One region of the Mesorhizobium sp. WSM4829 genome, then DNA from elsewhere that is predicted to be linked to it. Evidence: predicted binding sites of a transcription regulator. Region 1 holds the regulator's gene; each other region holds the start of a gene.

Evidence for each region. The regulator PhoB, encoded in region 1, activates phosphate uptake and scavenging genes when phosphate is short. The targets are predictions, from matches to a motif close to TGTCATNNANCTGTCAT.
Region 2: the regulator PhoB is predicted to act here: its motif matches at 6,958-6,974, upstream of AC0L17_RS12815 (RNA degradosome polyphosphate kinase).
Region 3: the regulator PhoB is predicted to act here: its motif matches at 8,215-8,231, upstream of AC0L17_RS00705 (PhoX family protein).

What each region holds. Positions count from the first base shown of each region.
Region 1 is NZ_JBVVQJ010000006.1:159,609-169,836, forward strand. It holds gene AC0L17_RS08415 (sugar ABC transporter permease) at 1-866, opposite strand, end outside; gene xylF (D-xylose ABC transporter substrate-binding protein) at 1,008-2,048, opposite strand; gene AC0L17_RS08425 (ROK family protein) at 2,315-3,562, shown strand; gene phoB (phosphate regulon transcriptional regulator PhoB) at 3,683-4,372, opposite strand; gene phoU (phosphate signaling complex protein PhoU) at 4,389-5,096, opposite strand; gene pstB (phosphate ABC transporter ATP-binding protein PstB) at 5,132-5,947, opposite strand; gene pstA (phosphate ABC transporter permease PstA) at 5,960-7,573, opposite strand; gene pstC (phosphate ABC transporter permease subunit PstC) at 7,566-8,954, opposite strand; gene AC0L17_RS08455 (PstS family phosphate ABC transporter substrate-binding protein) at 9,074-10,078, opposite strand.
Region 2 is NZ_JBVVQJ010000010.1:153,436-163,663, forward strand. It holds gene AC0L17_RS12780 (amino acid ABC transporter substrate-binding protein) at 138-1,166, shown strand; gene AC0L17_RS12785 (amino acid ABC transporter permease) at 1,230-2,417, shown strand; gene AC0L17_RS12790 (amino acid ABC transporter permease) at 2,422-3,579, shown strand; gene AC0L17_RS12795 (amino acid ABC transporter ATP-binding protein) at 3,601-4,404, shown strand; gene AC0L17_RS12800 (TIGR02117 family protein) at 4,543-5,211, shown strand; gene AC0L17_RS12805 (FAD-dependent monooxygenase) at 5,296-6,522, opposite strand; gene AC0L17_RS12810 (zinc-finger domain-containing protein) at 6,538-6,783, opposite strand; gene AC0L17_RS12815 (RNA degradosome polyphosphate kinase) at 7,137-9,338, shown strand; gene ppx (exopolyphosphatase) at 9,338-10,228, shown strand, end outside.
Region 3 is NZ_JBVVQJ010000001.1:172,046-182,273, reverse strand. It holds gene AC0L17_RS00745 (transporter substrate-binding domain-containing protein) at 1-245, opposite strand, end outside; gene AC0L17_RS00740 (cytochrome d ubiquinol oxidase subunit II) at 461-1,465, opposite strand; gene AC0L17_RS00735 (cytochrome ubiquinol oxidase subunit I) at 1,476-2,834, opposite strand; gene AC0L17_RS00730 (hypothetical protein) at 2,905-3,066, opposite strand; gene AC0L17_RS00725 (ABC transporter ATP-binding protein) at 3,053-3,979, shown strand; gene AC0L17_RS00720 (ABC transporter permease) at 3,976-4,737, shown strand; gene AC0L17_RS00715 (MarR family winged helix-turn-helix transcriptional regulator) at 4,900-5,403, shown strand; gene AC0L17_RS00710 (GNAT family N-acetyltransferase) at 5,387-6,067, shown strand; gene AC0L17_RS00705 (PhoX family protein) at 6,158-8,146, opposite strand; gene AC0L17_RS00700 (hypothetical protein) at 8,352-8,690, shown strand; gene AC0L17_RS00695 (phosphatase PAP2 family protein) at 8,807-9,508, shown strand; gene AC0L17_RS00690 (helix-turn-helix domain-containing protein) at 9,706-9,975, shown strand; gene AC0L17_RS00685 (SulP family inorganic anion transporter) at 10,098-10,228, shown strand, end outside.

The DNA.
Region 1 (10,228 bases):
ATGGCGATTCCATGGGCGATGAACAGCCCGCCTTCGGGGACGGTGATGCCGGTCCGCTGCGCATATTGGCGAACGATGCCGATCGGCCACGGATAGGAATTGGCGATCCAGACGGCGCCGAGGATGGCGGCGCAGGCGACAACACCAAGCAGGCTCTCCGCCCAGACCGGGCGCAACGGAAACTTGAAGCGCTTGCGCTGCGACCGGCCGTTGAGCAGCATCAAGGCGACGGCCACACAGGCGAGAATGCCGACGATCCAGCTCGCGGTCGCCCCGATCGAGCCACGCGGCCCGCCACCCATGAGCTGGAACGTGGCATCGAGCGGCGCGACGGTGCGCCCGCTCGTCATCAGCCACGCCATGCCGCGCCAGATCAGCAGGCCGCCCAGCGTCACGATGAAGGCCGGGACCTCGAGATAGGCGATGATGAAGCCCTGAAGCGCGCCGATCATGAGGCCGAGCACCACGCCGGCAGCCAGTGCGATGACCCATATCCAGGGATTTCCAAGCTGGAATCCCATGACGCGGATGAGGAATTCTGCCTGCGCAACGCCCATCACCATGCCGATCACGCCTTCGACGGAGCCGACCGAAAGATCGATGTTGCGCATCACGATGACCAGCACCATGCCGGTCGCCATGATCGCGACCGAGGAAGTTTGCACCGACAGGTTCCAGAGATTGCGCGGCGTGAGGAAAAGCCCACCCGACAGGATGTGGATTCCAACCCAGATGATCAGCAGCGCGCCGACCATGCCGAACATGCGTATGTCGAGCTCGGTTGCCTTGAGGAAGCGGCCGAAGGGGCTGAGCTCGGATTCACGCGCCCGATCGGCAGCCGGCGTGTTGGAAGTCGTGTCGGTCATGATGTCCTCCCACCGTTGCCGTCTGCCGCGGATGCCGGAAGCAGCCTAGAAATTACCCGCGAGACGCGGAAAAACAACTCTTTTGAAAAAAAAGCCGCGGCGTGAAGCCGCGGCGTTTCAGGTTTTTTTGGCGAAGGCGGATCAGTTGCAGACCGCGACGGTGCCCGCCGCCACGCCGGCGCAGACCTCTTCCTGCTTGATCCAGCCGGCGTCGATGACGACGTTGAGATTGTCCCTGGTGATGGCAATCGGCGTCAGGAACAGCGACTTGACGACATTGCCGCCCGGCGTGGTGAAATCCTTGACGCCGGCAATGTCTGTCATCGGCTTGCCGTCGGCCAGCTGCGAGGCGATCTCGGCGGCGTTCTTGCCGAGCTCGCGCGCGTCTTTCCACACCGATACGGTCTGTGTGCCGAGCGCGATGCGGTTCAGCGCGGCATGGTCGCCGTCCTGGCCCGAAACCGGGACGGATCCGGCCAGGCCCTGCGCCGTCAGCGCCGCGACGACGCCACCGGCGGTGCCGTCATTGGCGGCAACCACCGCATCGACCTTGTTGTCGTTGGCGGTCAGGAACTGTTCCATGTTCTTCTGGGCGTTGGCGGGAAGCCAGCCGTCCGTATAAGCCTCGCCGACATTCTTGATCTTGCCGCTGTCGATGGCATCCTTGAGCACTTCCATGGAGCCGGCGAACAGGAAATCGGCATTCGGGTCGGCGCCCGAGCCCTTGATGAAGACGTAATTGCCTTCCGGCGCCACCTTGAACACTTCGCGGGCCTGCATGCGGCCGACTTCCTGGTTGTCGAAGGTCAGATAGAACACGTCCTTGTTCTCGATCAGCCGGTCATAGCCGACGACCGGAATGCCTTCGTCCAGCGCCTTCTGCACCGCCGGACCGATGGCCGAGGCATCCTGCGCAAGGATGATCAGCGCGTTGGCGCCCTGCGAGATCAGGCTCTCGACGTCGGTCAGCTGCTTGCCGGGATTGGACTGTGCGTCAGCGGAAATATATTTGTCGCCGGCGGCCTCGATCGCCGCCTTCATGGCGGCTTCGTCGGTCTTCCAACGCTCTTCCTGGAAGTTCGACCACGAGACGCCAATGACCTTGTCCTTGGCCTGAGCGGCCGACGCGAGCGTCAGCGACATGGCGACCCCCGCCAGAATGGCGGCTGCGAATCTCTTCATGATATTCCTCCCTGCGCCGCGTAGGGCGCGACCAACTGGCCCGAAGGCCGGCACAAAGGCTCTATTTTTTCGAGCCTCGAAAAAATACTGGTCCAACGCCGAAGCACTGTCAACACCAATTCTGAGGGATTTTGACGTCCTGTCGGGGCTTTTTTTCGAGCCTCGGAATAAATAATGACAGCCCCTTCTGCTTCTGCCAGTATTTGTCGCACATTACCGACGGCTTCCGATTCATGAGCGGCCGCGGCGATGAGGAGGAAACAAAAATGTCGGTGGGAATCCGTCATGACGATCTGCGCCGGCGCAACCGGGCGATGGTGATTTCGGCCGTGCGCCGGGCAGGCCAGCCGTCGCGGACCGAGATCGCCGCGACCACCGGCCTCAGCCATTCGACCATATCGGCGATCTCTGCCGACCTGATCCAGGAAGGCATCCTGGCCGAGAGCAAGGCGAGCGAGACGGTTTCGCTGAAACGCGGCCGGCCGCAGGTCGGCCTCAGCCTCAATCCGCAAGCCGCTGCGGTGTTGGCCGTCGTGTTGTCGCTGAATTTCCTGTCGGTCGCCGTCATCGATTATGCCGGACAAGTGGTCGCCGAGGACCAGCGCCGGCTGGACACGCTGACCATGTCGCGCGACGCGCTGATCGGCGAATGTGTCGCCATCGTCCGGCGCCGGCTCGAAGATCCCGACCTCGATGTCCAAAGCGTCGCCCGCATCGCGCTGGCGATCCAGGGCATCACCGATTCCCACGCGCGCGCCATGTTGTGGTCGCCGATCACGCCGCAGACGAACATCGCCTTCGCCGACATTCTGGAACGCGAGTTCGGCATCCCGGCCATCATGGAGAACGACTGCAACATGATGGCCGTGGCGCTGCGCTGGCGCCACCCGGATCGCTACCGCGATGACTTCATCGCCATCCTGCTCTCGCACGGCATCGGCATGGGGCTGGTGCTGAAGGGCGAGCTGTTCACCGGCACCCACTCCTCAGGCGGCGAATTCGGCCACATGATCCATCGGCCGGGTGGCGCGCTTTGCCGCTGCGGGCGGCGCGGTTGCGTCGAGGCTTATGCCGGCAACTACGCCATCTGGCGCAACGCAAGGCTGTTGAGCGAGAACGCCGAGCCGGTCGCCGATGTCAGCGACGCCGAGATGCGGGCACTGGCGGCCCGGGCGCGCGAGACGGACGGACCGGAGCGCGAAGCCTACCGCAAGGCCGGCGAGGCGCTCGGCTTCGGGCTCGGCAGCCTGTTTGCGCTGATCGATCCGGCGCCGGTGGCCATGGTCGGCGCCAGCGCTACCGCCTTCGACCTGATCGAGCCGGCGCTGCGCGAGGCCATCGCCCAGACCGCCGGCGGCCAGCATTCGGGTTCGATTTCCTTCGACACCGAGCCGAACGAGCTGCCGCTGATCCGCGAAGGCTGCGCCATGCGGGCGCTAAGCTTCGTCGACCAGGAGATTTTCGCGCCGAGCATCCAGGCACGAGCCGGCTCGGTCGGAAAGAACGTGGCTTGAAGGATTCCCGGGTCGCGACTTGGGGTGTGTTGAGATTCAGGTCAGGCCGAGTCGAGAATGGTGGGTTCCGAGATCCGGAGCGGAGCGTACTTTGGGGTACGCCGGAAGCGCAGGTATCAGCTAGTCTTCCCTGATCGCATAGCCGGCGCCGCGGATGGTGCGGATGACATCGGGCATGCGACCATTGTTGACCGCCTTGCGCAACCGGCCGACATGGACGTCCACCGTGCGCTCGTCGATGTAGATCGTCTCGCCCCAGACATTGTCGAGCAACTGGCTGCGCGAGAAGACCCGGCCCGGGTGCCGCATCATGAATTCGAGCAGCCGGAATTCGGTCGGCCCGAGCCGGATCTCGCTCTTCTTGCGATAGACCCGGTGCGATTCACGATCGAGCATGATGTCGCCGACCTTGAGCACGCTGGACAGCACTTCCGGCTTGGCGCGGCGCAGCAGCGCCTTGACCCTGGCCATGAATTCCGGTGTCGAGAACGGCTTGACCAGATAGTCGTCGGCTCCGGTCGAAAGGCCGCGCACCCGGTCGCTCTCCTCGCCGCGCGCGGTCAGCATGATGATCGGCAGCCGCTCGGTTTCGGGGCGCACCCGAAGGCGCCGGCAAAGCTCGATGCCGGAAACCGCCGGCACCATCCAGTCGAGCACCAAAAGATCGGGCACGTTTTCCTGCAGCCGGATTTCGGCCTCGTCGCCGCGCGTCACCACCTCGACCTGATAGCCTTCGGATTCAAGATTGTAACGGAGAAGGACGCCCAGCGGCTCTTCATCCTCCACCACCATGATGCGCGGCGCGATCATCGGCCGGTCACTCCTGTCATGTCGCTGGCGCCGACATCGTCGTTTCGTCGAGCTTCGGGCGATCCGCCGGCAATTGCTGCCCGGTCACGACAAAATAGGCGTTTTCGGCGATGTTGGTGACGTGATCGCCGATACGCTCGAGATTCTTGGCGCAGAACAGAAGGTGCGTGCAGGCGGTGATGTTGCGCGGATCCTCCATCATGTAGGTCAGGAGCTCGCGAAAAACCGCCGTGTATTTCACGTCGATCTTCTGGTCGTCGGCGCGCAGTTCCTTCAACGCGCCGGCATCGCGCGACACATAGTGCTCGACCACGCCGCGCAGCTGCACAAGAACGAGATCCGCCATCGCATCGATACCGTGCGACAGATTCCGCGGCGTCGCGCTCTGCCCGACTGCGCTAACCCGCTTAGCTATGTTCTTGGCCAGATCGCCGATGCGCTCGAGATCGCCCGCCATGCGGATTGCGCCAACCACGGCGCGCAGATCCTGCGCCATCGGCTGCCGCTTGGCGATCAGCGTGATGGCGCTGTCGTCGAGCTCGCGCTGCCGCGCATCCATGATGGCGTCGTCCGAGACGACGCGCTGCGCCATCGCATTGTCCGACGCAAGCAACGCGCGGATCGAGGCTGCGACCATCGCGGCGGCGAGCTCGTCCATGTCGCGGATCAGCCGGTCGATGTGCTCCAGTTCCTCGTCGAAAGATGCGACGGTGTGTTCACCCATGGTGCTGTCCTCGTGTTCGAAATTCGCCGGACCGCTCAGCCGAACCGGCCGGTGATGTAGTCCTGGGTGCGCTTGTCGTCGGGGTTGGTGAACATCTTGTCGGTCGCGCCCTCCTCGACTAGGTAGCCGAGATGGAACATCGCCGTGCGTTGCGACACGCGCGCCGCCTGCTGCATCGAATGGGTAACGATGACGATCGTATAGTTCTGGCGCAGTTCGTCGATCAGTTCCTCGACGCGAGCGGTGGCGATTGGATCGAGCGCCGAACAGGGCTCGTCCATCAGGATCACTTCCGGCGACACGGCGATGGCGCGCGCAATGCACAGACGCTGCTGCTGTCCGCCGGACAGACCGGTTCCCGACTCGAGCAGGCGATCCTTGACCTCGTTGAACAGGCCGGCCTTCTTCAGGCTCGATTCGACGATGCCGTCCAACTCGGCCTTGGTCCTGGCCAGGCCGTGAATGCGCGGACCGTAGGCGACGTTTTCGTAGATCGACTTCGGAAACGGGTTCGGCTTCTGGAACACCATGCCGACGCGAGCTCGCAGCTCGACGACATCGATTTTCGGGTCGTAGACATCCTCGCCGTCGAGCGTGATCTTGCCGCTCACCCGCGCGATATCGATGGTGTCGTTCATTCGGTTCAGGCAACGCAGGAACGTCGACTTGCCGCAGCCCGATGGGCCGATCAACGCCGTCACCTGATGCTCGCGGACATCGAGATCGACGTCGAACAGTGCTCGCTTCTCGCCGTAGTGAACGGAGACCTTTTCGCCCTTCATCTTGATCGAAGGGGCGTTGGTTGCGCTGCTCAGTTTCTGCTCGACGCCGGCTTCCGTCATGATGTTCATATCCTCTACTCCTTACCAGCGCCGCTCGAAGCGCCTGCGCAGTATCACCGCGATGGCATTCATGATGACCAAAAACACCAGCAAAATCAAAATCGCCGCCGAAGTCTTCTGCTGGAACCCCGCTTCCGGGAAATCCGCCCACATGAATATCTGCACCGGCAGGATCGTTGCGGGATCGGTGAAGCCGCCGGGAATGTCGACGATGAAGGCGACCATGCCGATCATCAGCAACGGCGCGGTTTCGCCGAGCGCATGCGCCATTCCGAGGATGGTGCCGGTCATGATGCCCGGCATCGCCAGCGGCAGGACGTGATGGAATACGGTCTGGACCTTGGACGCTCCGATGCCAAGCGCCGCCTCGCGGATCGACGGCGGCACGGCACGCAGCGAAGCGCGCGAGGCGATAATGATGATCGGCAGGGTCATCAGCGCCAGCACCATGCCGCCGACCACCGGGGCTGAGCGCGGCATGCCGAAGAAATTCAGGAATACGGCAAGTCCAAGCAGGCCGAAGACGATCGAAGGCACCGCCGCCAGATTGTTGATATTCACTTCGATCATCGTCGTCAGCCGGTTCTTGGGCGCAAATTCCTCAAGATAGATCGCCGCTGAAACGCCGATCGGGAAGGCGATGGCGAGGGTTACGATCATGGTCAGGAACGATCCGACGACCGCGCCCCAGACACCGGCCAATTCCGGCTCGCGGCTTGCGCCGGTGAAGAAGAAGATCGAGTTGAACCGGCTTTCGATCAGGCCGGCGCTCTTCAGCGTGTCGAGCCAGACGATCACCTTGTCCGAAATCTTTCGCGATGCTTCCGGCGTCTCGATGACGCGCAGGAATGCCTGGCCGCTCGCGGCGGGCGCCGTGCTGTCCAGCGCCTCGATCACCGTGCCTTTTGCGATCACCGTGCCGTTGGCCGCAGGCGACAGCGCGGTCAGCTTGACCGTGCCGCCATTAAACGCGACCAGCAGCGACGACGCGCCGCTCGTCAGCGTAAACATGCCGTTTTCGCCCTCGGTCGCACCATGGCCGCGCGCCAGCGCCAGCATGGCATCGTCGCCGAAGGTCAGATCGATGTCGCCGCTGGTTCCCGAAGGCGTGACGCTTGTCGAAATCGCTTCGTCCGAACCGACGTCGGCAAGCAAACCCTTGAGATAGAGGTCAGCAAAATCGTCAAGTGGAACCGCATAGTCCACCGTTCCTCCGAGCATCCCCGGATCAGCCGCAATATCCTTGCGCAGGAACACGCCTGTGCCGGTGGAAATCAGCCCGCGCAGCAGGCGCTTGTCCTGGCGGCTCGTCACATCCGGAAATTTTGCCGTAAGCGCTTCCTGAGCGATGGCGTCGTAGTTCACTTCATCGAGTTTCGCCGGGTCGACCTTGGCCGCTGAAAGATCGATCGGCAGCGTCACATAGTTCTGCCGCAGCGCCGGAATCGCCTGCGTGACGATCGTCGACAGGAGCAGCACAAGGAACAAGCCAGCCAACGCGACAGCTGCGGCGCCGAGCCATTTGAACCATTTTTCCGTGCGGTAGCGGCCCTTCAGCCGCGCCTTCGCGGCATCGTCGGTATGAATGCTGACCGGCCGTCCGACGGCGCCGAATGACGAGATCGCATCAGTCATATTGCTCTCGGTATTTCTGGACGACGCGCAAAGCGACGATGTTGAGGGTAAGCGTGATGCAGAACAGCACCAGGCCGAGTGCGAAGGCTGCCAGCGTCTTGGCGCTGTCGAACTCCTGGTCGCCCACCAGCAGCGTCACGATCTGCACGGTCACGGTGGTGACCGCTTCGAGCGGATTTGCCGTGAGGTTTGCCGCCAGCCCCGCCGCCATGACCACGATCATCGTTTCGCCGATTGCGCGGCTGACGGCAAGCAGCATCGCCGAAACGATGCCCGGAAGGGCAGCGGGAAGGACCACCTTGCGGATGGTTTCCGACTTGGTCGCGCCGAGGCCGGCAGAACCGTCTCTCAGGGATTGCGGAACGGCGTTGATCACATCGTCGGAAAGCGAGGAAACGAAGGGAATGATCATGATACCCATGACCACGCCTGCGGCGAGCGCGGATTCAGATGCGACGTTGAGGCCCAGGCTTTCGCCGATACCGCGGAAGTAGGGCGCAACCGTCAGCGCGGCGAAGAAGCCGTAGACGACGGTCGGAATGCCGGCGAGGATTTCCAGAACCGGCTTTGCGACCGCGCGGACGCTTTTGGAGGCATAATCCGAAAGGTAGATCGCAGCCATCAGCCCGATAGGCGCAGCCACCAGCATGGCGATGAAGGTGATGAGCAACGTGCCGGCAAAGAGCGGCACCATGCCAAAAATGTCCTCGTTGACCGCCCCGGCCTCGGCTCCCGCGCCGGTGAAGGCGCTCTGCGGCGACCAATGCGTGCCGAACAGGAACTTGTAGAACGGCACCTGTTGGAAGAACCGCAGCGACTCGAATATAAGCGACAGGACGATGCCGATCGTCGTCAGGATCGCGACCACCGAACAGGCGATCAAGAATGCGCGAAGAACGCGCTCGACCACGTGGCGCGCCCGGTAGGCCTGTGCGATGCGTGAATAGGCCCAGTAAAATCCGGACGCGGAAAGCACGAGTGCGACGGTCCAGATGATCCAGGTGCTGGTCGCATGGACCGATTTGTAGAGGGCGGCGGCCGCCTCTTTCGTGGAGTCGGCGAAGCCGACAAGCCCGCCAAAGGCCATCGCGCGAGCGTCGCGGATGAAAGCTTCGACCTGCGGGACGCCCATTCCCGACAACTCGGAGGCGAAGCGGTCGGCAATGATCGACGATTCAATTCCCGGCGTCACCAGCGACCACAACACGATCGCAAGCAGCGCGGGACCGGCAGCAAAAAGCGCCAGAAACATGCCATGCTGGCCAGGCAGCGAATGCAGTCGCGCGACGTCGCCATTGACGCTGGCAATAGCGCGGGTCCGGCCGAGCCAATAGGCAGCAGCGGCCAGAACCACCAGAAGAACAACGAGATAACCGACCATGATTCGGGACGTCCCCTCGACTGCCGGTCATTCACCGGCTCAAAGCACGGGACCTAAGATCCCGCGCTTTGTGCTTTAGGATATGAGGGGTCAGAGCGGTAGGCTCGGACCCCGAAACATCAGGAGCCCATGCCCTTCAGGGCCTTGGCGTTTTCGGCCGACTTGGCGCGCTCGGCGTCCGGCAGCGGGATCAGGCCCTTGTCGGCCAGATAACCATCAGGACCCCATGCAGCATCCGAGGTGTACTCGGCGATGAACTCCTGCATGCCGGGGATGACACCGACATGCTCTTTTTTGGCATAGACAAAGAGCGAGCGGGAAACGCCGTAATCGCCGGATGCGATGTTCTCGAAAGTCGGCTCGACGCCGTCGACCTTGTGGCCCTGCAGCTTGTCGGCGTTCTGGTCAAGGAACGAGAAGCCAAAGACGCCGAAGGCATTGGGGTTGGCTTCCAGCTTCTGGACGATCAGATTGTCGTTTTCGCCCGCCTCGACAAAAGCGCCGTCTTCGCGGATCTCGCCGCAGCCCTTTTCGTTAGCCGCCTTCACTTCTTCCTGGCAGGCCGCATCCATGACGAGCTCGACGAACGCATCGCGCGTGCCGGATGTCGGCGGCGGGCCAAGCACCTCGATTTTTGTCGCGGGAAGCGATGCATCGACATCCGACCAGTTCTTGTAGGGATTGGGGACGACCTTGCCGTCAACAGCGACGTTCTTGGCGAGCGCCTTGAAAACCTGTTCCTTCGTCAGATCGACGACAGTCCCTGCCTTCGAGTTGGCCAGAACGATGCCGTCGAAGCCGACCTTGATTTCGACCGGCGTCACGCCGTTTGCCTTGCAGGTCTTAAGCTCGCTGTCCTTGATGGCGCGCGAGGCATTGGTGAAGTCGGCGGTGTTTTCGCCGACGCCCTGGCAAAACAGCTTCATGCCGCCGCCGGTGCCAGTCGACTCAACGACCGGGGTCTTGATCTTTCCGCTCTGGCCGAGCTTTTCAGCGACAGCCGTCGTGAAGGGGAACACCGTGGACGAACCAACGATTTGAATCTGGTCGCGCGCGGCGGCATAACCAGCCGACGCGGCGAGCGCAAGCGCCGCGGCCGACGCCGTAAGGAGGAATTTCTTCATGTGGCCTGCTCCTGTTCGGAAAAATGGTCTCTCGGCGCCATTCCTTCGGCGCCCGCTGAGGCCATAGCCCCCGATTATTACAGTCACATGACAGTTTGATGTCAGCCCGGTAACCGCCGCACAGCCCTGTCAAAAGGAAGGGCCGCGGGT
Region 2 (10,228 bases), on a different contig from region 1:
CTTCGATGCAGCTCGTGAATGGGAGGCAGCGCGTCGGTTGCGATGCGGGTTCCGGTAATGGGCCGGAACGGGAAGCTGCGTTCACACGGAAAAAAAGTCAGGTTCGCCTGAAAAAAACAGAAAAGGGTCTGTGGGTTATGAAACACATTGCAATCGGCATTCTGGGCGCCGCCACGCTTGGATTGGTGGCTTCGGCCGCGTCGGCGGCCACGCTCGACGACGTCAAGGCCAAGGGCTTCATCCAATGCGGCGTGTCGACCGGTCTGGCCGGCTTCTCGGCGCCGGATGACAAGGGCGACTGGCAAGGCATCGATGCGGACTTCTGCCGCGCTGTCGCGGCCGCCGTGTTCGGCGATGGCACCAAGGTCAAGTTCACGCCGCTCAGTGCCAAGGAACGCTTCACCGCACTGCAGTCAGGCGAGATCGACGTTCTGTCGCGCAACACCACCTGGACCATCAACCGCGATACGGCGCTTGGTCTGAACTTCGTCGGTGTCACCTATTATGACGGACAGGGCTTCATGATCAACGCCAAGAAGCTGCCGGGGGTGAATTCCGCGCTGCAGCTTTCGGGCGCGGCGGTCTGCGTGCAGAGCGGCACCACGACCGAACTCAACCTCGCCGACTACTTCAAGACGAACAAGATGGAGTACAGCCCCGTCGTCTTCGAACAGCTGTCAGAGGTCGACGCGGCCTATGACGCCGGCCGTTGCGATGTCTACACCACCGACCAATCAGGTCTCTACGGCATCCGGCTGACGCTGGGCGCGCCCGCCGACCACGTCGTGCTGCCTGAGATCATCTCCAAGGAACCGCTCGGACCGGCCGTGCGCCAGGGCGACGATCAGTGGTACCACATCGTCAAGTGGACCTATTTTGCGCTGCTGCAGGCAGAGGAACTCGGCATCACCAAGGCCAATGTCGAGGAAATGAAGGCCTCGGAAAATCCCGAGATCAAGCGCGTGCTCGGCCAGGAGGCCGATACCAAGATCGGCACCGATCTCGGCGTCTCCAACGACTGGGTCGTCAACATCGTCAAGGCCGTCGGCAATTACGGCGAAATGTTCGAACGCAATGTCGGGTCGGGCAGCCCGCTGAAGATCGCGCGCGGCATCAACGCGCTGTGGACCAAGGGCGGTCTGCAATACTCTCCGCCGATCCGCTGATCGAAATGTGATCCGGGAGGCAGATCGTCTGCCTCCCGGTTTCTCTTTCCAGGGGATGGTCGAATGGCATCGCAGGAAATTCTTCGCGAGGAGCCAAGCCGCGGCTCCTTCATCAATGATCCAAAGGTCCGCGGCATAGTCTTCCAGGCGGTGGTCGTCATCGTGCTGGTTGCGTTGGTCTGGTGGATCGTCCAAAACACCATAGACAATCTGACGCGCCTGCGCATTGCGTCAGGCTTCGGCTTCCTCAGGGGCCGCGCCGGCTTCGACATCAGTGACAGCGCCATCGCCTATTCGTCGGATTCGACCTATGGCCGCGCCATTGTGGTCGGCTTCGTCAACACGCTCATCGTTGCCGCCGCCGGCATCGTCACCGCCACCATCATCGGCTTTATCCTTGGCGTCGGCCGGCTTTCGCACAACTGGCTGATCCGCAAGATCTGCATGGTCTATGTCGAGGTCTTTCGCAACATCCCGCCGCTGCTGGTCATCTTCTTCTGGTATTCCGGCGTGCTTTCGGTGCTGCCGCCGCCGCGTGAAAGCATCAATTTGCCGTTCAGCTCCTTTCTCAACCAACGTGGCTTTTATTTTCCACGCGCCGTGTGGGGCGAAGGCTCCTGGCTGATCCTGGTTGCTTTGCTTCTCGGCATCGCCATGGCGTGGTTCGTCGCCCGCAAGGCGCGTCAGCGGCAGATGGCGACCGGCCAGCAATTCCCTGTGTTCTGGACATCGGCGGCTTTGATCATCGGCTTGCCGTTGCTGGCCTACGCGCTCAGCGGCTTCCCGCTGAGCTTCGATTATCCAAAGCAATCGACCTTCAACCTGACTGGCGGCTTTCAGGTCAAGCCGGAGTTCCTGTCGCTCTACCTGGCGCTGTCCTTCTATACGGCGGCCTTCATCGCCGAAATCGTGCGGGCCGGCATCATGGGCGTCAATAAGGGTCAGACCGAGGCAGCTGGTGCGCTCGGGCTGCGGCCGGGATCGATCCTGCGGCTTGTCGTCATTCCGCAAGCCATGCGGATCGTCATTCCGCCGCTGACCAGCCAATATCTGAACCTGACCAAAAACTCGTCGCTGGCCATCGCCATCGGCTACCCGGATCTGACGGCGACGACCGGCACGGTGCTGAACCAGACCGGTCAGGCTATCGAGTGCGTGCTGATCATGATGGTGGTCTATCTCGCACTCAGCCTGTTGACGTCGGCGGTCATGAACGTGGTCAACGCCAGAATGGCGCTGGTGGAGAGGTAGCGACATGCAGGAGCACGATCTTTCCTTCGTCCGCGTCGAAATGGCGCTGGCACAGTCGGCACCTGCAAGCGAGCGCGGCCTGGGCGCCTGGATACGCAAGAACCTGATTGCGTCGACCGGTGACACGATCCTGACCATCATCGGCATCGTGCTGGTCGCGATGATCCTGCCGCAACTGATCAGCTGGGCCTTCATCAACGCCCAATGGACCGGCGCGGACCGTACCTTTTGCGCCACGGCGGCACAGGGCGGCGTCCAGCCGGACGGCTGGTCCGGCGCCTGTTGGGCCTTCGTCAACGCCAAGTTCGGCCAGTTCATGTTCGGCCGCTATCCGATCGATGAGCGCTGGCGGCCGATCCTGGTCGCCATCCTGTTCGTAGCGCTTCTGGTGCCGCTGCTCATCCCGAAGGTGCCGCGCAAGGGGCTGAACGCCATCTTGTTCTTCGGGGCGCTGCCGATCTTTGCCTTCATCCTGCTGGTTGGTGGCGTGTTCGGCCTGCCGCATGTCGAAACCCCGCTATGGGGAGGGCTGCTGGTGACGCTCACCCTGTCCTTCGTCGGTATTGCCGTGTCGCTGCCGCTCGGCATCGTGCTGGCGCTCGGCCGGCGCTCGAAGATGCCGATCGTCAAGATGCTGTGCGTCATCTTTATCGAGACGGTGCGCGGCATCCCGCTGATCACCGTGCTGTTCATGGCCAGCGTCATGCTGCCGCTGTTCCTGCCGGCCGGCGTCAGCTTTGACAAGTTCCTGCGCGCGCTGATCGGTGTTTCGCTGTTTGCCGCTGCCTATATGGCCGAAGTGGTGCGGGGCGGCCTGCAGGCGATCCCCAAGGGCCAGTATGAGGGTGCGGATTCGCTCGGCCTCGGTTACTGGCAGAAAATGGGCCTGATCGTGCTGCCGCAGGCGCTGAAGCTGGTCATTCCCGGCATCGTCAATACCTTCATTGGCATGTTCAAGGACACCAGCCTGGTCTCGATCATCTCGATGTTCGACTTGCTCGGCGTCGTCAAACAGAATTTTAACGACCCCAACTGGGCAACGCCGCAAACGGCCAGGTCCGGCCTGGTGTTCGCTGCCTTCGTCTTCTGGCTGTTCTGTTTCGGCATGTCGCGCTATTCGATGTTCACGGAACGCCGGCTCGACACCGGCCACAAGCGCTAAGAACAAAAAAGGGAACCTTCCATGACAATAGAAAATGCAGTCAGTGCGGAAGAGATCAAGGTCAATGCCGCCAAGATGCAGGTTTCCACCACCGATGTCGCCATCGACATCATCGCCATGCACAAATGGTACGGCGAATTCCATGTGCTGAAGGACATCAACCTGAAGGTGATGCGCGGCGAGCGCATCGTCATTTGCGGCCCTTCGGGCTCGGGCAAATCGACGATGATCCGCTGCATCAACCGGCTGGAAGAGCACCAGAAGGGCAAGATCATCGTCGACGGCAAGGAATTGACCAACGATCTCAAGAAGATCGACGAGGTGCGCCGCGAGGTCGGCATGGTGTTCCAGCATTTCAACCTGTTCCCGCATTTGACCATCCTGGAAAACTGCACGCTGGCGCCGATCTGGGTGCGCAAGACGCCGAAGAAGCAGGCCGAGGAAATCGCCATGCACTTCCTCACGCGCGTCAAGATTCCGGAACAGGCCAACAAATATCCCGGCCAGCTTTCCGGCGGCCAGCAGCAGCGCGTCGCCATCGCCCGCTCGTTGTGCATGAATCCGCGCATCATGCTGTTCGACGAGCCGACCTCGGCGCTCGATCCCGAAATGATCAAGGAAGTGCTGGAGACGATGGTTGGCCTCGCCGAAGAGGGTATGACCATGCTCTGCGTCACCCACGAGATGGGCTTTGCACGCAAGGTCGCCAACCGGGTGATCTTCATGGACCAGGGCCAGATCGTCGAGCAGAACACGCCAGCCGAGTTCTTCGACAATCCGCGCCACGAGCGCACAAAACTGTTCCTGTCGCAAATCCTGCACTGATTGCTCTCACGCGAATCAAAAGAGCCCGGCCGAACCCCGCCGGGCTCTTTTGCGTCTGAGCCGTCAGCAGGCGATTGCGCCCCGATTGCGAGCCCGTCCCTCATGAAAAAGCCGTCCCTCGTGAAAAGGCCGTCCCTCGTGAAAAAGCTTGGACGTTTTCTCGCCATTCTGGTGGTGGCAATCGTGCTTGCCGTGGTTCTGGGCACATTCATTCCACGGCCGCTCTTGCCGGCGGCCGCCGCCGATCCCGCCGCCACCAGGCACGTCGTGGTGCTGAAAAATCCGATCCACACCGACATCGCCATCCCGGTCGATGACGACGTGCGCAAGCGCTTCCATTTCCTGGTCGGTGGCGGCATTCCGGCCGACATGGCTGGGGTCCGCTACATCGTCTTCGGCTGGGGAGGCCGCGCCTTCTATCTGGAGACGCCGACCTGGTCGGAACTGAAGGCGGCGCCGGTGATGAAGGCGCTGACATTGGACGCATCGGTGATGCATGTCGATGTCGCCGGCAACATTGTCGAGCCGCACCCCGACGTCGCCGGCTTCGACATCAGCGAGCAGCGTTTTGCAGCGCTGCTCGACTTCATCGCGGCGAGTTTCCAGCAAGGGCCGAACGGTCCGATCCTGATCGAGAATGCCGCTTATTCCAGGTTCGACCGCTTCTACGAAGCCAACGGCCATTTCAATGCGCTGGCTGGCTGCAACACCTGGACAGCGGCGGCTCTGCGTATCGCCGGCCTGCGGACAGGCTGGTGGAATCCGCTGCCGGCCTCACTCGACCTGTCGATGCGGATTTATAATTGATGCTCCGGGTAATCAGCGCCTCATTCCGGCGCGCCCCCCTCTGTCCTGCCGGACAGAGAGGGGCGCTGTCCCGCCAACCGGCTTTCATTGCCGATCGCCATCCGGCGGCCGCCAGCCATAGAGCCAGTCGAGATCGGCCGCGAGCTTTTCCGGCGAGCGCCACTTCAGGAACAGGTTGCGCGAGACGGCCACCGGCCCCGCTGCATGCCAAGCGAGCCGGTTGACCGCCCCGCGGCGGGCGACCTTGGCGATGCGCGGGCGGCGCATCTTCTCCCAGGCGGCAAGCGCGCCCCACGGATCGGCGGGCGCGGCAGCGACAAAGCCGGCAAGGGTTGCTGCATCCTCGATCGCCATCGCCGCCCCCTGCGCCGCGAACGGCGTCATTGCATGCGCCGCATCGCCGATCAGCGCGATGCCGGCGGGGGTCGTCCATGGCTGTGCCTGGTCGACTGTATGGATCGGCCACGCGGACCACGGGCCGGCATCCTCGACAAGCCGGGCCAGCGCTGCCGCCGTGCCACGCATGGCGCCGACGAGGATATTGGGATCGGCGTGGCCCGACCAGCGCTCGGCGATGACCTCGCCCCTGGTGAAGGCAGCCAGGTTGAACGCCATGCCGTTGCTGACTGGATAGGCGACGAGGTGGAAGCCGGGATGCAGGAAGGTGGTCACGCAATTGGCGGCGCCGACCGCCGCAAGGGCTTCTCCTGCGACACTGCCTGCACTGATCGTAGCGCGCCAGGCAAGCTCGCCCGAAAACCGGCTTTTGGCCGCAAACCCGCCAAAAGCCCGGATCGCCGACCAGACGCCGTCGGCGCCGATCAGCAGAAAGCCGCCAGCTTCGACTGTCTTGCCGGCAATCTCGACTGTTGCCGTGGCATGGCGCGGTCCTGTGGCGATGCCGCCGACGCGCGCGCCGGTGACGAGACTGATGTCCGGCTGTTCGGCAAGGCGCGCCATCAGCGCGTCTTGCAGATCAGCCCGATGAGCGACGAGATAAGGCGCCTGCCAGCGCCTTTCGGCCGCTTCGCCAAGCGGCACCCGCGCCAGCTCATGCAGCGTGGCGGCGTCCTTGAGCACGACCGCCTCCGGCCGCACCGCCGCCGGCAACAGCCGGTCGAGCACGCCGAGCTGGCGAAGGATGCGCGTCGCGTTGGGTGAGAGCTGGATGCCGGCGCCGGCCGCTTCGAGGCGCGGCGCCTGTTCGAACAGCCGCACCAGATAGCCGCGCTCGGAAAACGCCAGTGCCGCGGTCAGTCCGGCGACGCCGGCTCCGGCGATAACGACCTGCCGGGACCGGGTGTCGTCCATCGGATGGTGTGCGCGTCAGGCGGCCTGGTGGATATAGAGGCATCCGGCAGGCTGCGTTTCCGTCGCCTTCAGCTTTGGCGAATAGCGATAAAGCGTCGAGCAATAGGGGCAGACCTTTTCATTGTCGTCGCCCATGTCGAGAAACACATGCGGATGGTCGAAAGGCGGGTTGGCGCCGGTGCACATGAATTCCTTGACGCCGATGTCGATCGCCGGATAACCCGCATCGTTCTGGAAATGGGGAATGGAACCGCCTGCCATCGTCGTCTCCTATATTTGCCGCATGACCCCGGATCATGTGCAAAATCAAAATCTACCGCGACCCTGGCGCGTCCAAAGGACGCGCCGCACTGCAGCCTGGATTCGCGTCCAAAGGACGCGCCGCGCTGTACCTGGATTGCATCTGGATCATAAGCAGTCTCTTTGCAAGATCGATGAAATCAAACTGTCGTAAAAGCCTGTCACAGGATAAGCTAAGCCGGTTAAGGCATGGCCCCGAAACCTAATTCGGTTTTGCTGGGGATCATGCGTAGCTTAAGTGGCGGGAGCGTCCTTTTGCGCGTCCGCAAAGACGCGCGACGCTGTGGCCAGCGGGTGCGAAACGAGCAGGAACCATGAACGAACTAAAGCCGGTGCAGAGCGAATTCACCACTGTCGAGGTGGCGAGCCCAGAGGGCGGCAACCCGGATCGGTTCGTCAACCGCGAGTTTTCCTGGCTGCAATTCAACCGCCGCGTCCTCGAAGAATCGCTGAACGCCAACCATCCGCTGCTCGAGCGGGTCCGCTTCCTGTCGATTTCGGCCGCCAATCTCGACGAGTTCTTCATGGTCCGTGTCGCCGGTCTCGCCGGCCAGGTTCGCGAAGGCATCACGCTGAAGAGCGCGGACGGCCGCACCCCCGAACAACAGCTGGAACAATTGCTGCGCGAGGTCGAGCGCCTGCAGGAGGACCAACAGAACAGCCTATCCGCTCTGATGCTGCTGCTCGACAAGGAAGGCATCGAGAGCATCAGCCGCGATGGGCTGACCAAGGACGAGAAGACCTGGCTCGAGGATCATTTCCAGGAGCAGGTGTTTCCGGTGCTCACACCGCTGTCGATCGACCCGGCGCATCCGTTCCCGTTCATTCCCAATCTCGGCTTCTCGATGGCGCTGCAACTGCGCCACCGCAGGAATGGCGAGGAGATGAGCGCGCTGTTGCGTCTGCCGGTGGCGCTGAAGCGCTTCATCCGCTTGCCTGACCGCAAGCATCATGTCCGCTTCATTCCGCTGGAAGAGGCGGTCGGCCTCTATATCGGCAAGCTGTTCCCCGGCTACGAGGTCAAGGGCTCCGGTACGTTCCGCATCATCCGCGACAGTGACATCGAGGTCGAGGAGGAGTCCGAGGATCTCGTGCGCCTGTTCGAGACGGCGCTGAAACGGCGTCGCCGCGGCTCGGTCATCCGCATCGAATTCGACAAGCTGATGCCGGCCGAACTGCGCGAGTTCGTCGCCGGCGAGCTTGGCGTCTCGTCGAGCCGGATCAGCGTGCTCACCGGTCCGCTGGCGCTCAGCCAGATTTCCGAGATCGTCGCCATCGCCCGCGACGATCTCAAGTTCAAGCCTTACAATCCGCGCTTTCCCGAACGCATCCGCGAGCACGGCGGCGACTGTTTCGCCGCCATCCGCGAGAAGGACATCATCGTTCATCACCCCTACGAATCTTTCGACGTGGTGGTGCAGTTCCTGCGCCAGGCGATGGCCGATCCGGAAGTGGTGGCGATCAAGCAGACGCTCTATCGCACCTCGAACGACAGCCCGATCGTGCGCGCTTTGGTCGACGCGGCGGAGGCCGGCAAGTCGGTGACCGCGCTGGTCGAGCTCAAGGCGCGATTCGACGAGGAAGCCAACATCCGCTGGGCGCGCGACCTCGAGCGCGCCGGCGTTCAGGTCGTGTTCGGCTTCCTCGAACTGAAGACCCACGCGAAAATGTCGCTGGTGGTGCGGCGCGAGGACGGCAAGCTGCGCAACTATGTGCATCTCGGCACCGGCAACTACCATCCGGTCACCGCGCGCATCTACACCGACTTGTCCTTCTTCACCACCGCTCCGACGATCGCCCGCGATGTCGCCCAGCTGTTCAATTTTATCACCGGCTACGCCGAGCCGACCGAGGAGATGCGGCTGGCCATCTCGCCGTTCACGCTGCGCAAGCGCATCCTCAAGCACATTTCGGACGAGATTGGCCATGCGCTGGAGGGCAGGCCGGCCCGCATCTGGATGAAGATGAATTCGCTGGTCGACCCGATCATCATCGACGCGCTCTATGACGCCAGCCGCGCCGGCGTCGAGATCGATCTCGTCGTGCGCGGCATCTGCTGCCTGAGGCCCCAGGTGCCGGGCCTGTCGGAAAACATAAGGGTCAAGTCGATCGTCGGCCGCTTCCTCGAACACAGCCGCATCTATTGTTTCGGCAACGGCCATGGACTGCCGTCGGACGGGGCGATCGTCTACATCTCATCGGCCGATTTGATGCCGCGCAATCTCGACCGTCGCGTCGAAACCATGGTGCCGATCACCAATCCAACGGTGCATGAACAAGTCCTCGGCCAGATCATGCTGGGCAACATCATGGACAACCAGCAAAGTTTCGACGTATTGGCTGACGGAACCTCCCGGCGCGCCACGCTCGAGGAGGGCGAGGAACCGTTCAACGCGCAGGAATATTTCATGACCAATCCGAGCCTCTCCGGACGCGGCGATGCGCTGAAATCGCATGCGCCCAAGCGCATCGCGCAGTTCAAGCGCCGCAAGAAAAACGCCGCAGCGACCGGCTGATGATTTCAACGTCCCAGGGCCGGCTTCAGGACCGCCGACCGCTGTCCATCATCGACATCGGGTCGAACTCGATCCGGCTTGTCGTCTATGAGGGGCTGGCGCGCTCGCCGACCACGCTGTTCAACGAAAAGATGCTGGCCGGCCTCGGTCGCGGCATCGTCTCGACCGGAAGGCTCGATCCCGAGGCGGTGACCCGTTCGATGGAGGAGTTTCGGCGTTTCCGCGCGCTGTCCGAGCAGGCCGGCGCCGAGCATATGTATGTGCTGGCGACCGCCGCCGCCCGCGAGGCGGTCAACGGCCCCGATTTCATCCACCGCGCCGAAGATGTGCTCAAGACCGAGGTCCAGGTGCTGAGCGGGCGCCAGGAAGCCCACTATTCCGCGCTTGGCGTCATTTCCGGCTTCCACCCGGCCAACGGCATCGCCGGCGACCTCGGCGGCGGCAGCCTCGAGCTGGTCGACGTCGATGGCGAGGCAATCGGCGACGGCATCACGCTGCCGCTGGGCGGCCTGCGCCTGCAGGACATGGCCAAAAACTCACTGGCCCAGGCGGCAAAGATAGCGCGCGACGAGCTCGCGAAGGCAAGGCTGCTGAAAGGCGGGCAGGGCAGGCCGTTCTATGCCGTCGGCGGCACCTGGCGAAACCTCGCTCGGCTGTACATGGAAATGACCAGCTATCCGCTGAGCGTCATGCATCATTACGAGATCGGCATCGACAGCGCTGCGAACTTCCTCAAGCAGGTCGCCAAGGGCGAGATCGAGAAGATAAGGGGTATCGAGGGAGTCTCGAAGAACCGCCGCTCGCTGCTGCCTTATGGCGCCATCGTGCTGCAGGAGATCATGACGGCGATGCAGCCGTCAAAGATCATCGTCTCGGCGTTAGGCGTGCGC
Region 3 (10,228 bases), on a different contig from region 1:
ATGCGGTTGGCGCTGGTGACCGGGACGATCTCGACCTTGGCGCCGAGCTTTTCGCCAATCAGATTGGCGATGTCGACGTCGTAGCCTTGCGGCGTCATGTCGGCGCCGACACTGCCGAAGGGCGGGAAATCCTGTGGAACGGCGATGCGGACGGTGCCGCGCGCCGCGATGTCGCTCAAGGCGTCGGCCCGCGCCTGCGGAGACGAAGCCATGGCCATTCCAACGGCGGCGGCGAAGGCCAGCATGCAGACATTGCGACGGTTCATTATCTTTCCCTTTGACTGGACAAAACCAATTGGTCGCCAGGGCAAAGCAACAGACATGCCAAACCATCGAAATCGCTGCGAATCGGACTTTCCCGGCGGGATTGGCAAGGTGGGATTGGCAAGGCAGTCTTCACGAGCCGCTGCCGCCCGAGCAATCGACTGCCTAAATATTGTGCAGTTCGGCGGTTTGCCAGTCAGTCGTAGGTCAGATCCGTCGCCTTGCCGCCGAAGACGCGGTAGGCATAAAACGAATAGAAAATGATGATCGGCAGCACCACCACCGTGCCGGCCAGGATGATGGCGAGGCTTTCCGGCGCGGACGCCGCCTGCCAGATGGTAAGCCTGTCGGGCACGACGAAGGGATAGAACGACCAGGCGAGGCCGGCAAAGCCCAGCGTGAAGATGGCGGCCAGCGTCAGGAACGGCGTCAGCGCATGGCGGTCGCCGGCCTTAGGCAGATGGAATGTCTGCCGCCACAGCCATGCGAACAGCACCGCCGACAGGACCGGCAGCGGCGACAAATAGAGCATGGCCGGCCAGACGAACCATTTGTCGAAGATGCGCGGACTGGCGAGCGGCGTGGCCAGCGAGACGGCGACCATGCCGAGCGCGGTCAGCACCAGCGCCCGGCGCAGCCATAGCACCGCCTTCTTCTGCAATTCGCCTTCCGTCTTGTAGATGACCCAGGCTGCGCCCATCGCCGCGTAGGCGGCGGCAAGGCAGAGCGCCACCAGCGCGCCGAAGGCCATGCCGCCGAGGCCGACATCAAGGCCCAGCACATAGATCCCCAGCATGTAGCCCTGCGCCAGCGATGCGATGACCGAGCCGAGAAAGAAGATGCGGTTCCAGCGATGCTTGTGACCGGCCGGCACCTTGGCCCGGAAATCGAAGGCAACGCCGCGCAGCATCAGGCCGACAAGGAGCAGGAAGACCGGAATGTAGAGCGCGGTGAGGATGGTGCCGTGCGCCAGCGGGAAGGCGACCAGCAGCAGGCCGACGGCCAGCACCAGCCAGGTCTCGTTGGCGTCCCAGAACGGGCCTATTGCGGCGATCATCGTGTCCTGCTCGGCGTCCTCGGCGGCTGCGAACAAGATGCCGATACCGAGATCAAAGCCGTCGAGGATGACGTAGATCAGGATGGCAAGGCCCATCAGGCCGGCGAAGATGAGGGGGAGCAATGTCGGCCAGTCGAGGGTCATCGCCGTTCTCCTATTTCGCCGCCGGCTGCGACAGCGGCGCGTCGAGAACGCCCGGCAGCGGCGAGGCATCGCCGTCCTTCGCCGCCTTCAGCGCCAGATAGACCAGCACGCCGAGATAGGCGATCAGAAGCAGCGCATAGAGGATGAGATAGACCGCGAGCGACAGCGCGACCTGGCTGCCGGCGACCGGGCCGACGGCATCGACAGTTTTCAGCACGCCGGTGACCAGCCACGGTTGGCGGCCGATCTCGGTGGTGTACCAGCCAGCCAGCGTCGCCAGCCAGCCGGACAGCGCCATCGGCACCATCACCAGCGCCAGCGGTCTCGGCAGGCTGTGCCGGCGCTTGAGGAAAAAGGCGGCCGACCAGGAGACGACGAGCATCAGGACGCCGGTGCCGACCATGATGCGAAAAGCCCAGAACACCGGGAACACCGGCGGGTGGTTGCCGGCATAGTCGTTCAGCCCCGGCACAACGCCGCTGGCGCTGTGCCTGAGGATGAGGCTGGCGCCATCGGGGATGGTGATCTCGTATTTGTTCTCCCTTGCCGCCTCGTCGGGAAGCGCGAAAAGGACCAGCGGCACGTTGGGGCCGGTGTTCCAGTTGGCCTCCATGGCGGCGATCTTCTGCGGCTGATGCTCGAGCGTGTTGAGGCCATGCTGGTCGCCGGCGAAGATCTGGATGGGGATCAGGATCGCCGCGGTGAAAACACCGGTGCGCAAGGCCTTCCACATCGATTCCGAACGGTCGCCATAGAGATAGCGCAGCGCCGACAGGCCGGCGATCAGGAACGAAACCGTCAGGCCGGAGGCAAGCAGCATGTGGACGAGCCGGTAGGGCATGGACGGGTTGAAGACGATCGCCCACCAGTCGGTAGCGTGGGCTACGCCGTCGCGCATCTCGAAGCCGACCGGCGTCTGCATCCATGAATTGAGCGCGATGATCCAGAAGGCGGACAGGGTGGTGCCGCCGGCCACCAGCACGGTTGCCAGCGTGTGGATGCGGTTGGAGACGCGGCGGAAGCCGAACAGCATGATGCCGAGGAACGCCGCCTCGAGGAAGAAGGCGGTGAGTATCTCATAGGCGAGCAGCGGGCCGGCGATGTTGCCGACGGTCTCCATGTAACCCGGCCAGTTGGTGCCGAACTGGAAGCTCATGGTGACGCCCGAAACCACGCCCATGGCAAAGGACAGCGCGAACACCTTCACCCAGGTGAAATAGGCGCGCATCCAGGCGGTATCACCGGTGGCGTTGTAGCGAAGCTTGAAGAACAGCAGCATCCAGCCAAGCGCGATGGTGATAGCCGGAAACAGGATATGGAACGAGATGTTGGCGCCGAACTGGATGCGCGAAAGGATGAGCGGGTCCATGGCGGGCTCCGGCTGCTGCTATGTCAGGGAAGATAGGCCGGATGCGCCAGGCGGTCAAAGCGGCGTGGCGTCACGCGAGGCGGAACGCCGCAGGACCGCGCAGCGGTGGATGCGCCGATGTCCAGAATGTCAGGAGTGCCATTGACTTCCGGCCGCGCGCACCGACATTCAGCGGACTAAAATCAACAGACCTCCTTTCAAGCAGCCGTTTTTCAACCATGCCATCGATCATTGCCATTTCCGGGGTCACCAAGACCTACGCCACCGGTTTCAAAGCGCTGAAGGAGATCAACCTCGATATCGAGCGCGGCGAGATTTTTGCGCTGCTCGGGCCGAACGGCGCCGGCAAGACGACGCTGATCTCGATCGTCTGCGGTATCGTCAACCGCTCGTCGGGCACGGTCAGCGTCGACGGCCACGACATCAGCCGCGATTATCGCGCCGCACGCAGCCTCATCGGGCTGGTGCCGCAGGAACTGACCATCGACGCGTTCGAGAGTGTGTGGGCGACGGTCAACTACAGCCGCGGCCTGTTCGGCAAGCCGGCCAATCACGCCTTTGTCGAGAAAGTGCTGCGCGACCTGTCGTTGTGGGACAAGAAGGACGCCAAGGCGATCACCCTGTCCGGTGGCATGAAGCGGCGGCTGATGATCGCCAAGGCGCTGTCGCACGAACCGAGGGTGCTGTTCCTCGACGAGCCGACAGCCGGCGTCGACGTCGAGCTGCGTCAGGACATGTGGGCGATGGTGCGCCGGCTGCGCGAGGATGGCGTCACCATCATCCTGACCACGCACTATATCGAGGAGGCCGAGGCGATGGCCGACCGCGTCGGCGTCATTAATCGCGGTGAGATCGTGCTGGTTGAGGACAAGGTGCAACTGATGCGCACACTCGGCCGCAAAAGGCTGTTGCTGGAATTGCGCAGCCCGCTCGCCACCATACCCGAGAAATTGTCGCGCTACGCTTTGGAGCTTTCGCTGGACGGTGATCGACTGACTTACACCTATGACAACCAGAGCGAGCGGCCGGGCGTCGCCTCGCTGCTGCGCGACCTTGAGACGGCCGGCGTCCAGTTCCGCGATATCGACACGCAAAACAGCTCGCTCGAGGAGATCTTCGTCAACCTGGTGAGGAAGGGCGCATGAACCTGCGAGCCGTCTGGGCGATCTACAAGATGGAAATGGCGCGCGCCTTTCGGACCGTGCTGCAGAGCATTGTCTCGCCGGTCATCTCGACATCGCTCTATTTCGTCGTCTTCGGCTCGGCCATCGGCTCGCGCATCACCGAGATCGACGGCATCAGCTACGGCGCCTTTATCGTGCCGGGGCTGATCATGCTGTCGCTGCTGACGCAGTCGATCTCCAACGCCTCCTTCGCCATCTATTTCCCGAAATTCGTCGGCTCGATCTACGAACTGCTGTCGGCGCCGGTGTCCTATCTGGAGATCATCATCGCTTATGTCGGGGGTGCGGCGACCAAGTCGATCATACTCGGCCTGATCATCCTGGGGACCGCGTCGCTGTTCGTGCCGCTGACCATCGAGCATCCGTTCTGGATGTTCTCCTTCCTGGTGCTGACGTCGGTGACCTTCAGCCTGTTCGGCTTCATCATCGGCATCTGGGCGAAGAGCTTCGAGCAGCTGCAGCTGGTGCCGCTGCTGATCATCACGCCGCTTACCTTTCTTGGCGGCAGCTTCTATTCGATCGACATGCTGCCCGGCACCTGGCGCACGGTGACGCTGTTCAACCCTGTCCTTTATCTGGTCAGCGGCTTTCGCTGGAGCTTCTACGGCAAGTCCGACGTCTCGATCGGCATCAGCCTCGGCATGACCGTGGTTTTCCTGCTTATCTGCATAGCGATCGTCGCGTGGATTTTCAGGACCGGCTACCGGCTGCGGAACTGACCGAACGGCCTGCCCAGGCGACGCAGCGCCAGCATCCGAGCGATGTTCCCGACCCAAGACGACCAAATCTGGTGACGACGCTTGAAAGCGGCCGTGCGATGGCGGCGCTTGATTTCCATATAATGTTATATATCGTGTTATCAATTGGCTGGCAGGTTGATTATGGAAGACGTCGTAAGGTCCCTTGGCTTCCTGTGCCTGGGCAGCAGGCTGAAGCGTATTGGCGAGCAATTGCAGGCGGATACGCAGCGCCTGCTCGACTGCCTCGATGTGCCGGTTCAGTCGAGCCAGTACCCGCTGCTGGCTGCGCTCGACAGGCTGGGCCCGCTGCCAGTCGGGGAACTGGCGCAATCCCTCGGGGTCGCACAGCCAGGTGTAACGCGGAGCGTGTCGCTTCTGGCCGAATTGGGACTGGTCGAGGTCAGTCCATCGGATGATGACCAGCGGCGCAGGATTGTCTGCCTCACCCTGCACGGCCAGCGGCTGGTCGATGTTGCAAAGCACGACGTCTGGCCGCGCATCGAGAATGCCGTCGCGGATCTGTGCGCGGATCTTTCTGGACCGCTTCTTGATCAGCTGGCCGCCATCGAGGACGGCCTCGCCGCGGCGCCTCTCGACCGTCGTGTAAAGAAGCCGGAAGTGCCACGCGATGAAATACCTGCTTGACCGTCCCGTGTGGAGCGCGCTTCGGACGCGACACCAAGCCTTCGCGCAAGGTGACGACCTCGCCATGCGGTATCGGCCCTCGATAGCTCCCTTCGCCGCCAGTGCCGCGGACGATGCGGAAAGCCTGCAGGCGCTCGGAAAACTTGTCTCCCCAGGCGAGAGTGCGATCCTGCTTCAGGCGGACGCCATTGCTCTGCCCGCGGAACTTTCGGCGACTTCGACCGCGCCCGGGGTTCAGATGATTGCCGAGCGGCCATTGCAGATGGTCTCCGACAAGCGCGTGCAACGTCTGACGCGAGACGATGCAGCTGAGATGCTCGCCTTGGCATTGGTCACCAAGCCTGGCCCATTCACGCTCGAAGCCTTGAGCCTCGGCGATTTTTGGGGTGTGAAGATCGAGGGCCGACTTGCGGCGATGGCCGGCGAACGCATGAAGCAACCCGGCTATACCGAACTTAGCGGCGTGTGCTCACATCCGGAATTTCGGGGCGGTGGCCTGGGCAGGCTGCTGTCGCTGTTCGTGGCAAACCAGATAGCGGCGCGCGGCGAAGTTCCCTATCTCCACGCCTTTGCCAGCAACACCACGGCCATCGGATTATACGAGTCCATTGGCTTCAGGTTGAGAAGCATGATGAACGTGGCCGTGGTTCAGCGCGCCGAATGAGCCCATCAGGCGCATTCCCGCGCATCAGGAAAAGGAAGGATTTCGTATCGACGAAATCCTTCCTTGGCGCTGCTAGCGCCTTGCAGTGATTCAGACCGCGATCTTGCCGCCGCCCTGTTTGGTGATGGCGACGACCGACGGCCGCACCGGCATATCGGGCTTGAAGTCAGGCCAGCGGGTCGATAGGTCCTCATAGTAGGAGGGACGGCCAAAAGCCTCCCAGTCCTCGCCGCCATCGGCCGGATGCTGGACCGCGACGAAGGCGGTCTGGTCGTCGGGCGTGAACAGCGGGCCGCAGAGTTCGGCGCCGATCGGCACGCGGAAGAACAGCTTCGAGGTCGCCCGCGCCTCGCCTTCGGTGTCGACCGCCCACAGGCCATCGGTGCGGCCGGTCGCCTTCGGGCCCTGGCCATCGGTCGAGACCCAGAGCCGGCCGGCCGCATCGATGGCGCAATTGTCCGGCATGCCGAACCAGCCATTGGCGGTCGTTGCGGTCGAGAAGGTAGCGCCGACTTCGGCCACCGAGGGATCGCCGCATTTCAACATGATTTCCCACTTGCCCTTGGTGGCAGTGAAATCGCCACCGTCCTCGACAATCTCGACGATGTGGCCAAAAGCGTTTTCGGCGCGCGGGTTGGCGGCGTCGACCTGCTCCGTTTTGCGCTTCGAATTGTTGGTCAGCATGACGTAGATCTTGCCGGTCGTCGGGTTGGGCTGAATATCCTCGGGGCGGTCCATCTTGGTGGCGCCGAGAAGATCGGCGGCAAGCCTTGTCCCGATCAGCACGTCGGCCTGGCCGGCAAAGCCGTTCTCCGCGGTCAACGGACCCTGGCCGTGAACGAGCGGCAGCCATTCCAGGGTACCGTCCTCGGCGAATTTGGCGACGTAGAGCGTGCCGTCGTCGAGAAGATCCATGTTGGCGGCGCGGTCCTCGGCGTTGAACTTGCCGGCCGTGACGAATTTGTAGACATAGTCGAAACGCTCGTCGTCGCCTTGGTAGAACACCACACGGCCATCCTTGGCGACGATCGATTCAGCGCCCTCATGCTTGAAACGGCCCATGGCAGTGCGCTTCCGCGGCACCGAGGTCGGATCGTTGACGTCGACCTCAACGACCCAGCCGAAGCGATTCGGTTCGTTCGGCTCCTTGCCGATGTCGAAGCGGTCGTAATGCGCAGCCCATTCGTAGGAGCCGTCGGGAATCCCCAGGCGCTTGTAGTTGGCGGCTTCCTTGTGGCCTTCCTGCAGCTCGCCCGAGAAATAGCCGTGTATGTTTTCCTCGGCCATGATGTAGGTGCCCCAGGGCGTGACACCGCCGGCACAATTGTTGATGCTGCCGAAGACCTTGGTGCCGGTCGGATCGGCGCTGGTCTTGACCCGGTCGTGGCCGGCGACGGGGCCGGACAGCGCCATCTCGGTGTTGGCGGTGATGCGGCGATTGAGCTTGCCGTCGCGCACCACCTGCCATTTGCCTGACACCTTGCGAATTTCGACGATGGTGCCGCCATGCGCGGCTATCTCGATATCGACCTGTTCCTTGCTCAACGGGGCCTGCTTGGCCTCGCCATCGACGATGGTGACAAGGCCCGGGAACATCAGATGCGGATTGGTGTACTCATGGTTGACCACCAGCAGGCCATGCTCGGCCGAGCCGTCGATCGGGATAAAGCCGACATAGTCGTTGTTGTAGCCAAACTGCCTTTCCTGGGCCTGCGCCGACTGTTTTGTCGGATCGAAGTCCGGCGAATCGGCAAACAGCGGATCGCCCCAGCGCAACAGCACGTCGGCGTCGTAACCGGCGGCGACATGGTGCTTGTCGTCGACGCCTGCCTCGACCTCGTCGAAACTGAAGACCGAGCCGCCGCCGGCGCGGGCATCGTCGGCGAGGATCAGCGCGAGCGGGCTGACGGTGGCGGCGATGGCGGTTGCCGCGAGCGATCCCTGCAGAAAACCACGGCGCGAGAATCGCGCGGCGATGATTTCGCCCATCGTCTGGTTGTCGGTGGGATTGGTTCCTGGCCCATCGTTTTCCTCGAGCAGGCTGGTGCGGAAATGGGCGTCGGGGCGATGTTCAGTCATGGGGGCGTGCCTCTGGCTCTTTGGGATGGCTGGAGCGTGTTGCTTGACTGACCGCGTATCGCCAGCAGATCACAGTTTGATGACGTTGCCGACCAATTTCCAACCCGATTTCATGTCTTTGAGTCAGGCCGCTTGACCGCGACCGACGCTTCCGAAACAAGATCTGCGGCAGGCGCGCAAGCACTGCGTCGGGAGGAACAAAAAAGTGAGTTTCTGGGGACTGGGGCAGCTCGGCATTTCGACAGTGATCTTCCTGCTGGCGGCGACGGCGGCCAAGCAATGGGGGCTGGCGCCGAGCCTCGGCAAGATCGTTCTGACTCTGGCGCTCTATTCAGCGGGCAATCTGATCATGCTGAGGCTGATCCGTGAATTCGGCATGTCGGTGTCGTTCAGCCTGTCGGCGGTGATCCAACTGGTGTCGGTGAACGTGGTGGCACTGGTGTTCTTCGGCGAGCGCGTCAATTCGTTGCAGGCGACCGGCATCGTGCTCGCCGTCGCAGCGGTGGCGCTGATCACGCTCGGACCCTATCTGCAAAAACTGTAGTTGCGCATGACCCCGAAAATCGGAAACGATTTCGGAAAGGGTCATGCGCGAAATCAAAGTGCTACAGCGTCCTTTGCGTCCAAAAGGACGCGCGGCGCTGTAGGACGATTGGCCCGATGAAGAATACCGCACACAAGCTGCTCAACTGGATCGAATTCCCGGTGCTGTTGGCCGGACTGGTCATCGCCGGCGGACTGTGGGGGTTCGAGGAGCTGATGGAGGTGGCGCGGGACACCACGCCGCACGCCTTCGACACGGAAATCATGCTCGCCTTCCGTGAAGCGGGACAGCCCGACAATCCGATCGGACCGCCATGGCTGGAAGGGGCGATGCGCGACATTACCAGCCTCGGCAGCGCCATCGTGCTCGGGCTGATCACAGTGGCGGTGATTGTCTATCTGCTGCTGATCCACAAGCCGGGAGCAGCGTTTCTGGTCTTCGTCGCGGTGGCGGGCGGGCAGGCCCTGTCGAGCACGCTGAAGCTCGGAATCGATCGGCCGCGCCCCGACCTGGTCTCGCATCTCGCCGACGTGGCGACGCTTTCGTTTCCAAGCGGCCATGCGATGCTGTCGGCGGTGACATATTTGACGCTGGGCAGCATGGCGTCGCGTTTCCTGCCTGGGCGAACGACCAAGATCTACGTGCTGGCACTTGCCGTGCTGACAACACTGCTGGTCGGCATCAGCCGCGTCTATCTCGGCGTTCATTGGCCATCGGACGTGCTGGCCGGCTGGTGCGCCGGCTTCGCCTGGGCGATGCTGTGCTGGCTGGTAGCATGGGCGTTCCAGCGATGGCACGGACAGACCGCCGGCGTCTGAACCGCCCGTTCCGAACGACGTTGCGCCTAATCTCCTCGACGTTGCGGCGGCTGGGACGTGCTGCTCCAGCAGGTGCACAGGCCCGCCGGGATGCAACCGGCCGTGTGCATGTCTGACATATGCATGATGATTGTTGAACCATCACAATGATGGTATTATACATGGGAATGCAGACTCAGACGGGGGTTTTTTAGCCGATGATCACTGCCGCGCAGATGCGCGCCGCAAGGGCGCTGGCCGGCGTCGATCAGAAGACGCTCGCCGAGCGCGCCGGGGTTTCGCTTCCAACCATTCAGCGCATGGAAGCGAGCGATGGCGTGGTCAGGGGCGTGGTCGATACTCTGATGAAGGTCATCCAGGCCCTCGACCAGGCCGGCGTGGAGCTGATCGGCGAGAACCAGGCCAGCGAGCGCGGCGGCAGGGGGGTGCGCCTCAAGCCGGTCGTGCCGCAGAACCCGCCAGGCTGAGCCGAAATAGAGTCGCGACGGCGACCGCCGACAGTCCTGCCGACGATCCCGCCGCCTGCTTGGTTTTATGCGTTGCCGCTGTGCACTTTTTGGCGGCATGCATCAGGAGCGGAAGGCAGTCCATGCATCGAACCCAGCGGGCAATTCATCAACCGGCGCAGCCGACATTTTCCGAACTGTTCACGCCGAAGCTGGCGACGGTGCTGCGCGAAGGCTACACATCAGAGCACTTCAAGGCCGATGCCATCGCCGG